4 regions of the Kitasatospora sp. NPDC093806 genome follow, and region 3 is predicted to be linked to each of the others. Evidence: riboswitches for the same ligand, from Rfam matches in the RefSeq annotation. Region 3 holds a riboswitch; each other region holds the start of a gene.
The links. Region 3 has a riboswitch for cyclic di-AMP ahead of AB0N76_RS30900 (transglycosylase family protein). Riboswitches for the same ligand answer to the same signal wherever they lie in the genome.

Region 1 (2,191 bases), on a different contig from region 3:
GAGGCGGCCGCCATCCTGGCCTCGCTGGACACCACGACCAAGGACCTGAACCAGTCCAAGGCCGAGGTCAACAAGAAGCTGAAGGAGGCCCAGGACCTGCTGAACTCGCTCAGCGCCGCCGACCGCGCGGCACTGAAGGCGCAGCAGCAGCAGGCCGACCGGGCCTCGCGCGGCACCGACCGCCCCGACCTCGGCACCCTGCCGCAGGCCAGCGGCATGGCGGGCGCGGCCGTCTCCAACGCGATGGGCAAGCAGGGCTCGCCGTACGTGTGGGGCGCCACCGGCCCGAGCACCTTCGACTGCTCCGGCCTGATGGTCTGGGCCTACGGGAAGGCCGGCATCTCGCTGCCGCGCACCTCGCAGGCGCAGGGCAACGTCGGGGCCAAGGTGTCCTCGCTCGCCGAGGCCCAGCCGGGCGACCTGATCATCTACCGCCCCGACCGCAGCCACGTCGGGATGTACATCGGCAACGGCATGGTGGTGCACGCGCCGCACACCGGTGACGTGGTGAAGGTGATGAAGGCCGACGCCATGCCGATCAACACCATCCGCCGGGTCTGACCGCCCGTCACGACACGCCCGCCGGACGTCCGGCGGGCCTGTGATCCGCGCCACCTCCGTCTCGGGGGTGGCGTCGGCGTTTCGGCAGCGGGTTCGACCGCATCGTGAGAAACGATCAGCTCCGCGTGGGAACGTGATCACACCCGGTCATATTCACAAGGGAACTTGGGTATTCTTCCGACTTTTTTCTGACAAGGATTTGAACGGATCACGGAACTGTTACTAGGGTCGTGACTCGAACCACCGCACAGTCGATCACCCAGCCCGGGTGGCGGCGGAGGTTTACCGTCGAGTTCGCGAAGCAGCGGGACGGGCCGGACGGCTCGTTCGCGTGAGGGCCCAGCACCACCGGGCGCTGTGGAACGGAGCCGGGGAACCACGTTCCTCCGGGGTGAATCGGCGCCAGGTCGGCCGCGCGAGCGGACGGTGAGGCGTCGTAGGGCACGCTTCCAGCCCGAACCCGTCAGCTCACCCGGTAGGCGGATGAGGAAGAAGGAGTCCGCCTTCGTGGCGTCCCATCGTCGTCCCAAGCCCGCCGGCCGCACCCGCGTCTCGATCATGACCGGTCTGGCCGCCGCAGCCGTCGCCCTCTCCGCGCAGTCCGGCGCGCACGCCGACCCGGCGCCGACCAAGGACCAGGTCAAGGAGCAGGTCGACCAGCTCAACGAGCAGGCCGAGGTCGCCACCGAGAAGTACAACGGCGCCCAGGCCAAGCAGCAGGAGCTGCAGAAGCAGGTCGCCGAGCTGCAGGACAAGGTGGCCCGTCAGCAGGCCACGGTCACCGAGGCCCAGGGCGGCCTCGCCGAGATCGCCGGCGAGCAGTACCGCACCGGCGGCATATCGCAGACCGTCCAGCTGATGCTCTCCTCCAGCCCGGACAACTTCCTCAGCCAGGCCGACGCCATCAACCAGGCCGGTTCGACCCAGTCCGGCGCGCTGAAGGAGCTCCAGGAGCAGCAGCGCAGGCTCGACCAGGACCGCACCGAGACCCAGAACAAGCTCGCCGAGCTGGAGTCCACCACCCAGCAGCTGAAGTCCTCCAAGGAGGACGTCCAGGGCAAGCTGGCGAAGGCCCAGGCGCTGCTCAACACGCTCACCGAGCAGGAGCGGCAGGCGATCCGCGCCGCCGAGGAGAAGGCCGCCGCCGAGGCCAAGGCGAAGGCGGACGCCGCCAAGGCCGAGGCCGCCAAGGCCGCCAAGGCGAAGGCCGACGCCGAGCGCGCCTCCCGCGACAACGCCCCCCGCACCGACCTGAGCGCCCCGGCTCCGGCGGCCTCGGCTCCGGCCCCGGCCGCCGCCGCCCCCAAGCCGGCCGCGCCCGCCGCCAACAGCTCGCGCGGCGCCGCCGCGATCGCCGCCGCGGAGAGCAAGCTCGGTGCCCCGTACGTCTACGGCGCCACCGGCCCGAACTCCTTCGACTGCTCCGGCCTGACCGGCTGGGCCTACGCCCAGGCGGGCGTGTCGCTGCCGCGCACCTCGCAGGAGCAGGCCAACGCCGGTACCCGGATCGGCTCGGACATCTCCCAGGCCCAGCCCGGCGACCTGGTCATCTTCTACGGCGACCGGCACCACGTGGGCATCTACGTCGGTGGCGGCCAGGTGATCCACGCCCCCAAGCCGGGTGCGTCGG
Region 2 (2,191 bases), on a different contig from region 3:
CCTGCTCTACTCGGCGGCCGGCTGGGACACCGGCCCCCGCCCGACCCCCGTCCTGCTCGTCCACGGCGCCAACGACAACGCCGACCGCGCCTGGGCCGCCCCCGGCGAGTCCGGCAACTGCGGCGCCGCCGCCTGCCCCGCCACCGGGCTGGCCCAGTACCTGGCGGCGAGCGGCCACCGGGTGTTCGCGGTCGGCTTCGCCCACAAGCAGGGCGACAACCTGGTCCAGGCGCAGGCCGTCGGCGACGCGGTCGCGCTGATCCGGGCCCGGCTCGGGGTCCCGCAGGTGGACGTGGTCGCCTGGAGCAAGGGCGAGGTCGCGGCCCGCGCGTACGTGTCCTCGGTGCGCCCGTCCTGGGGACGGGCGTACGCGGGCGACGTCCGCCGGCTGGTCACCCTGGGCGGGCCCAACGGCGGGCTGGACTACGTGTACGCGCACGGCTGGGCCTTCTCGCTGGCCACCTGGCCGGCCTGCGGCGGCACGGCGAACGCGCCGTCCCCGCACCTGTACATGACCTGCTACGGGACGTACACCGCCCAGCCCTGCCTCGGGGTGCTGCCGACCGGCGGGTACGACTGCTACCCGGGGCAGCGGCAGCTGCTGGCCCGCTGGGACGGCCGGTACGGGGTGGACTCCACCGCGCAGGACTGGTGGACGACCTACTTCGGCGGCCAGGGCTTCTACACCTCGGGCCAGGGGATCCAGGCCGCGATCGACGCGGGGTCGCTGATCGGGCCGCTGCAGCGGGCCGGGGTCCCGGCGGCCGTCCGGACCTACCTGCTGGCCGGCGGTTCGGCGGACCTCCCCGGGGTGCTCAACGAGAACCGGGGGCCGAGCGACGGCATCGTGTTCACGGCGAGCGCGCTGGACACCACGGGGATCGGCACCGTCGGCGGCACCCGGCTGCTGGCCGGCCTCAACCACCTGGAGCTGGCCTGGGCACCCGAGGCACAGGCCCAGGTCGCGGCCTGGCTGGACGCCCCGGCCTGAACCCTCCCCGTCCCCAACTGATCAACTCCACCGCACCGTTGATCATCCTCGAATCAGGGTGTGAGCTGCGCGACAACCGGCCGGACGGAGTTGTCCGTGCCCGTACCGACTGCCTAGCCTGCAGGGGCTCCCGCCACAGCGGAGCCCCGCCGCCGGGACGCCGAGTCCCGTCCACCCGCCGGCCGGTCATCGAGCACCACAGCGGACGGGAGCGGGGGACCCAGGTCAGTGCCCGGCCCGTGCGCTCCCGCGCGCGGGCCGCGGCTAGGGGTGAAGCCGCTCCACGGGCGGCCGGGCAACCTCAGCCCGAACCCGACAGCTCACCTCGCAGGCGTCGCAGAGGACACTGCCATGCAGAAGCCCGACCGGCGCCCCGCGCCCCGCCACGCCCGCCCCGCCCGCCGGGGCCGCACCGTCGCCCTCGCCGCCACCGGGGCGCTCGCCGTCACCGGCGCCGGCCTCCTCGGCGGCGTCCCGGCCCTGACCGGCGCCCAGGCCGCCACCCTGCCGACCGTCACCCAGGACAAGCTCACCCCGGCCACCATGGTCGCGGGCAAGGCCACCACGGCCGCGCTGACCGTCCACTCGGACTCCTGCTTCACCGCGAAGACCGTCGGCGTCGGCGTCCGCGACGCGGCCGGCCGCAACCTCGACTTCCCCGGCAGCGCGGCCAACCAGCAGATCTGCCCGAGCGGCCTGTCGATCACCACCGGCTCGCGCACCCTGGCGGCCGGCACCTACACCCAGTTCGGCTTCTGGCAGGACCTCGGCGGCGCCTGGCACAACCTGCCGTCCCGGCAGCTCGTGGTCTCCGCCGCGACCACCACGCCTACCCCGACCCCCACCCCCACGCCGACCCCCACGCCGTCGCCCACCACCGGCATCCCGGTCGCCGGCAAGCAGCTCGCCTGGTCCGACGACTTCGACACCCTCGCCCTGGGCTCCCGCTGGACCGCCGACCGGAGCAGCTCCTACCACTACGGCGACCACAACCCGAACGACAACAAGCTCGACTGGCTGAACAAGAACAACGTCAGCGTCTCCGGCGGCGTCGCCACCTTCACCGCCAAGCCGAGCAGCCACACGCTGGAGAACGGCAAGCAGGCCTGGGACACCGGCCTGCTCACCACCGAGTACTCCAGCGAGGCCTTCAAGGTGAAGGTCGGCGACTACATCGAGACCCGGGTCAAGCTCCCGGCC
Region 3 (2,191 bases):
GGTGCAGCAGCTGACCGACCGGCTGATCGACGGCTTCGCGGCGCGCGGTTCGGCCGACCTCATCCACGAGTTCGCCTTCCCGCTCCCCATCTACGCGATCTGCGACCTGCTCGGGGTGCCGGCCGAGGACCAGGACGACTTCCGGGACTGGGCCGGGATGATGCTGCGGCACACCAAGCCGGGCCAGGGCGGCGGCCAACGGGGCGGAGTGGGGCGGGCGGTGAAGCTGATCCGGGGGTACCTGGCGGAGCTGATCCACCGCAAGCGGGCGGACCTCGGGGACGACCTGATCTCGGGGCTGATCCGGGCCAGCGACCACGGCGAGCACCTCACCGAGAACGAGGCCGCGGCGATGGCCTTCATCCTGCTCTTCGCGGGCTTCGAGACGACCGTGAACCTGATCGGCAACGGCGTGTACGCGCTGCTGCGCAACCCGGACCAGCGGGTCCTGCTGCAGGAGTCGATCGGGCGCGGCGAGCGCGGCCTGCTGGAGACCGGGATCGAGGAACTCCTGCGCTACGACGGGCCGGTGGAGCTGGCGACCTGGCGGTTCGCGACCCGTCCGCTGACCATCGGCGGGGTGGAGATCCCGGTCGGCGACCCGGTGCTGGTGGTGCTCGCGGCCGCCGACCGGGACCCGGAGCGGTTCGCCGACGAGAACACCCTCGACCTGGCCCGGGCGGACAACCCGCACCTGGGCTTCGGGCACGGCATCCACTACTGCATCGGCGCCCCGCTGGCCCGGGTGGAGGGGCAGGTGGCGCTGGCCACCCTGCTGTCCCGGCTGCCGGACCTGGAACTCGCCGCGAGCCCGGAGGACCTGCGCTGGCGCGGCGGCCTGATCATGCGTGGACTTCGTGAACTTCCGGTGGAATTCACCCCGGAGGCGCCGGGAAATGCAGGGGGGTCCTCCGACGCCGCGACACGCTGACGCAGCGTCTCCAACTCGGCTTTCCCCGGGGGGTGAACCACCATCAAACCGGACATAGCGCTTCCGTTGGTAGGCAATCGATCACCTGGCGTGATTTCCATGTGATATCGACGATATGAGCTTGTGATTGGTCCACAGATCTGTCTACCCTCCCTGGAGTTCGCAGCTGCGAGCCCCGTGCACGGAACGCCGAGTCCTGCCCGCCGTGCCACGGGAAACCGACCAGACCCTGGGCAGGGGCGGGGGAACCAGGTCTTTGCGCCGTCTCCCACGGCTTGGGGTGAAGCCGCCTCCGTGCGGCCGGGCCACCTCCCGGTCCGAACCCGACAGCTCACCTCGCAGGCGTGCGGAGAGGGACCTTCATGCTGTTCGTTGGTAACGGTCGTCACCGTCGTCGCACCCAGACCGAGAAGGCCATCGCCGTCGCCGGAGTGGCCGGCGTCGGCCTGGCGATGCCGATCCTGACCGCCACCGGCGCCTCGGCCGCCCCGGTCTCCACCTGGGACGCGGTCGCCCAGTGCGAGGCCGGCGGCAACTGGAGCATCAACACCGGCAACGGCTTCTACGGCGGCCTGCAGTTCACCTCCAGCACCTGGAAGGCGTTCGGCGGCACCGCGTACGCCCCGCAGGCCAACCAGGCCTCCAAGGCGCAGCAGATCTCGGTGGCGGAGAAGGTCCTCGCCTCGCAGGGTCCGGGCGCCTGGCCGGTCTGCTCCAAGAAGGCCGGCCTGAGCAAGGGCGGCGCCCCGGCGGCGGTCGACACCTCGACGGACGCCAAGCCGGCCGCCCAGCAGCCCACCGCGCCGCAGCCGGTCGCGCCGAAGCCCGCGGAGCCGAAGCCCGCCCCGAAGCCGGTGGAGTCGAAGCCCGCCCCCAAGCCGCAGGTCCAGCAGTACGCGCCGCAGCGCGCCCAGCAGGCCCAGCCGCAGGTCCAGCAGCAGGCCCCGCAGGCCCAGGCCCAGCAGCAGGCCCCGTCGTTCTCCGGCAAGACCGGCTGGGACGACGCCGCCAAGGTGTTCTGGTACCAGAACAACGGCGCCTGGTACTGGACCAGCCACCAGAGCGTCTACCAGCAGTACGCCGGCCAGGCCGCGGCCCCGTCCGCCCCGGCCGCGCACAGCGCCCCCGCCGCGCAGCAGCAGCAGCGGGCCGGCCAGGGCGGCTACACCGTCCAGGCCGGTGACACGCTCGGCGGCATCGCCACCGCTCAGGGCGTCGACGGCGGCTGGCAGGCGCTGTACGACGGCAACCGCGGCACCG
Region 4 (2,191 bases), on a different contig from region 3:
GGCCGGCGAGGAGCGCACCGTCGCCGAACTGCTGGCCGAGGCGGCCGAGGCCGGCCTGCCGGCGCCGGTGGTGGTCCCGCTGGTTCCCGGCCCGCACGGGTTCCTGACCGACCTGCACGACCTGGCCTCCGCGTACGGCGCCACCGTCACCGACGTGCTCGGCCCGCACCCGCTGCTGGCCGAGGGCGTCCACGTCCGCCTCTCCGAGGCCGGACTGGCCCGCGCCGACCGCGCCCGGCTGTTCGCGATCGCGACCGCCGCCGACGGCGTGGTGCTCACCACCGCCGGCGGGCAGGCCGCGGCCGACGCCGCCGGGATCACCGGCATGCTGCTGGCCGCGCGACTGGCCGTGCCGGTCGTCGCCGCCGCGCTCGACGTGCCCGGCTCGGTCGTCGACGCCGTCGCCCACCTCAAGGAGATGGGCGCGCAGAACCCGGCGCTGGCGCCGCTGGTGATCGGCCCGGAGGCCGACTCCGAGCTGCTCGCCACGGCCGCCGAGGAGACCGGCTGCCCGTCGGCCGCGCCGCTGGGCGCCTACCAGGCGGTCGGCCAGCTGGTCGCCTCCACCTACCTGGCCGCCCTGCCGGCCTTCGACGGCGGGCTCGCGGCCGAGGAGGCCGACGCCGAGGAGGCCGCCAAGGGCAGCGGACGGCACGCCGCGCAGTAGCGGACACCCACGACAGCGGGGCCCGGGAACGCAGCACGCGTTCCCGGGCCCCGTTGTGCTCGGCGCCTGACGCCCCCTCCGCCCGGACTGCGGTGATTCGGTGAGGTTGGGGCGAGTTGTCCGATCTGTGGAGCTTTCACCGGAGATGCCCGCGGCCCGGCGTGCGGCCCGGCGAGCGCCGTCCGACGCCTCGTCGGCGCCCGTCGGCGCGCCTCCTTCCCCCGGACCCTCCCCCGGGCCGCCGCGCCGGAACCGGCCTCCTGAGGCACCGGCAGTTGTGTTGACCACGACGAGCGTTGCGCGAAAACGGTCATTTCTGATCATGAAGGACAGCCCCCGAGCCCCGCTTTCGCAAACCGTGACGAGCGTCACACATGTTTGCGGTTTGAACTCGGGTCTGCTTAACGTGCTCCCCGTTCGTGGCCACACGGACCCAGTTCACCCGCAACGCCGAGTCCTGCCGTCGGGTGCGCTGGCAGCGCAATGCACCACGGCAGGAGCGGGGGAACCACAGGTAGTCCGCCCAGGACCGGTCCACGGACCGGCCCCGGGCTAGGGGTGAAGCCGCGTCCACAGCGCGGCCGGGCAACTCCAGCCCGAATCCGACAGCTCACCTCGCAGGCGTGGGAGAGGACCGCGTCTTCATGCTGCCCACCAACGGCACCCGTCTGTCCGGCCGTACCCGTCGCGCGATCGCCGCCCTCGGCGTCGCGGGCATCGGCCTCACCATCCCCTGCCTGACCGCCGGCACCGCCTCCGCCGCCTCCGTCGCGACCTGGGACAAGGTCGCCCAGTGCGAGAGCGGCGGCAACTGGAGCATCAACACCGGCAACGGCTTCTACGGCGGCCTCCAGTTCACCAACTCCACCTGGTCCGGCTTCGGCGGCACCGCGTACGCCGCGCGCGCCGACCTCGCCACCAAGGACCAGCAGATCTCGGTCGCCGAGAAGGTCCTCGCCTCGCAGGGCCCCGGCGCCTGGCCGGTCTGCTCGGTCCAGGCCGGCCTGACCAAGGGCGGCACCCCCGCCGCCGTGGACACCTCCGCCGCCGCCAAGCCGGCCGCGCAGACCCCGGCCCCGGCCGCCAAGCCCGCCGAGAAGCCCGCCGCCCAGCAGCCGGCCGCCAAGCCCGCCGCGAAGCCGCAGACCCAGGCCCCCGCCGCCGACTCCGCCGCCACCTCCGCCGACGCCCAGGGCAAGGGCGGCCAGGACTGGCAGCAGTGGCGTCAGCAGGCCGGCCAGCACGCCTCGGACGACTACACCGTGGTCGCCGGCGACTGGCTCTCCACCATCGCCGACAAGAACGGGGTCCAGGGCGGCTGGGAGCGGCTGTACGAGCTCAACCGCGCCACCCTGACCGAGGGCCCGCACGCCATCTACCCGGGCCAGCACCTGACCCTGGGCGACCGCGCCAAGGCCCAGGACGCGTCCGGCAAGGGCTTCGACTGGTTCAACCGCGCCAAGGGCGCCCAGGACGGCACCGCGGCCGCCAAGCCCGCCGCGCAGACCACCGCCCCGGCCGCCA

Region 1: linked by a shared signal. The riboswitch ahead of AB0N76_RS15040 (NlpC/P60 family protein) and the one ahead of AB0N76_RS30900 (transglycosylase family protein) in region 3 are both predicted to bind cyclic di-AMP.
Region 2: linked by a shared signal. The riboswitch ahead of AB0N76_RS21710 (glycoside hydrolase family 16 protein) and the one ahead of AB0N76_RS30900 (transglycosylase family protein) in region 3 are both predicted to bind cyclic di-AMP.
Region 4: linked by a shared signal. The riboswitch ahead of AB0N76_RS36095 (transglycosylase family protein) and the one ahead of AB0N76_RS30900 (transglycosylase family protein) in region 3 are both predicted to bind cyclic di-AMP.

Annotation. Positions count from the first base shown of each region.
Region 1 is NZ_JBFBDO010000024.1:42,725-44,915, forward strand. It holds gene AB0N76_RS15035 (NlpC/P60 family protein) at 1-561, shown strand, start outside; cyclic di-AMP (ydaO/yuaA leader) riboswitch at 905-1,058, shown strand; gene AB0N76_RS15040 (NlpC/P60 family protein) at 1,069-2,191, shown strand, end outside.
Region 2 is NZ_JBFBDO010000046.1:11,711-13,901, forward strand. It holds gene AB0N76_RS21705 (lipase) at 1-991, shown strand, start outside; cyclic di-AMP (ydaO/yuaA leader) riboswitch at 1,176-1,340, shown strand; gene AB0N76_RS21710 (glycoside hydrolase family 16 protein) at 1,343-2,191, shown strand, end outside.
Region 3 is NZ_JBFBDO010000093.1:8,551-10,741, reverse strand. It holds gene AB0N76_RS30905 (cytochrome P450) at 1-931, shown strand, start outside; cyclic di-AMP (ydaO/yuaA leader) riboswitch at 1,142-1,292, shown strand; gene AB0N76_RS30900 (transglycosylase family protein) at 1,294-2,191, shown strand, end outside.
Region 4 is NZ_JBFBDO010000141.1:31-2,221, reverse strand. It holds gene AB0N76_RS36100 (hypothetical protein) at 1-667, shown strand, start outside; cyclic di-AMP (ydaO/yuaA leader) riboswitch at 1,106-1,304, shown strand; partial or broken gene AB0N76_RS36095 (transglycosylase family protein) at 1,291-2,191, shown strand, end outside.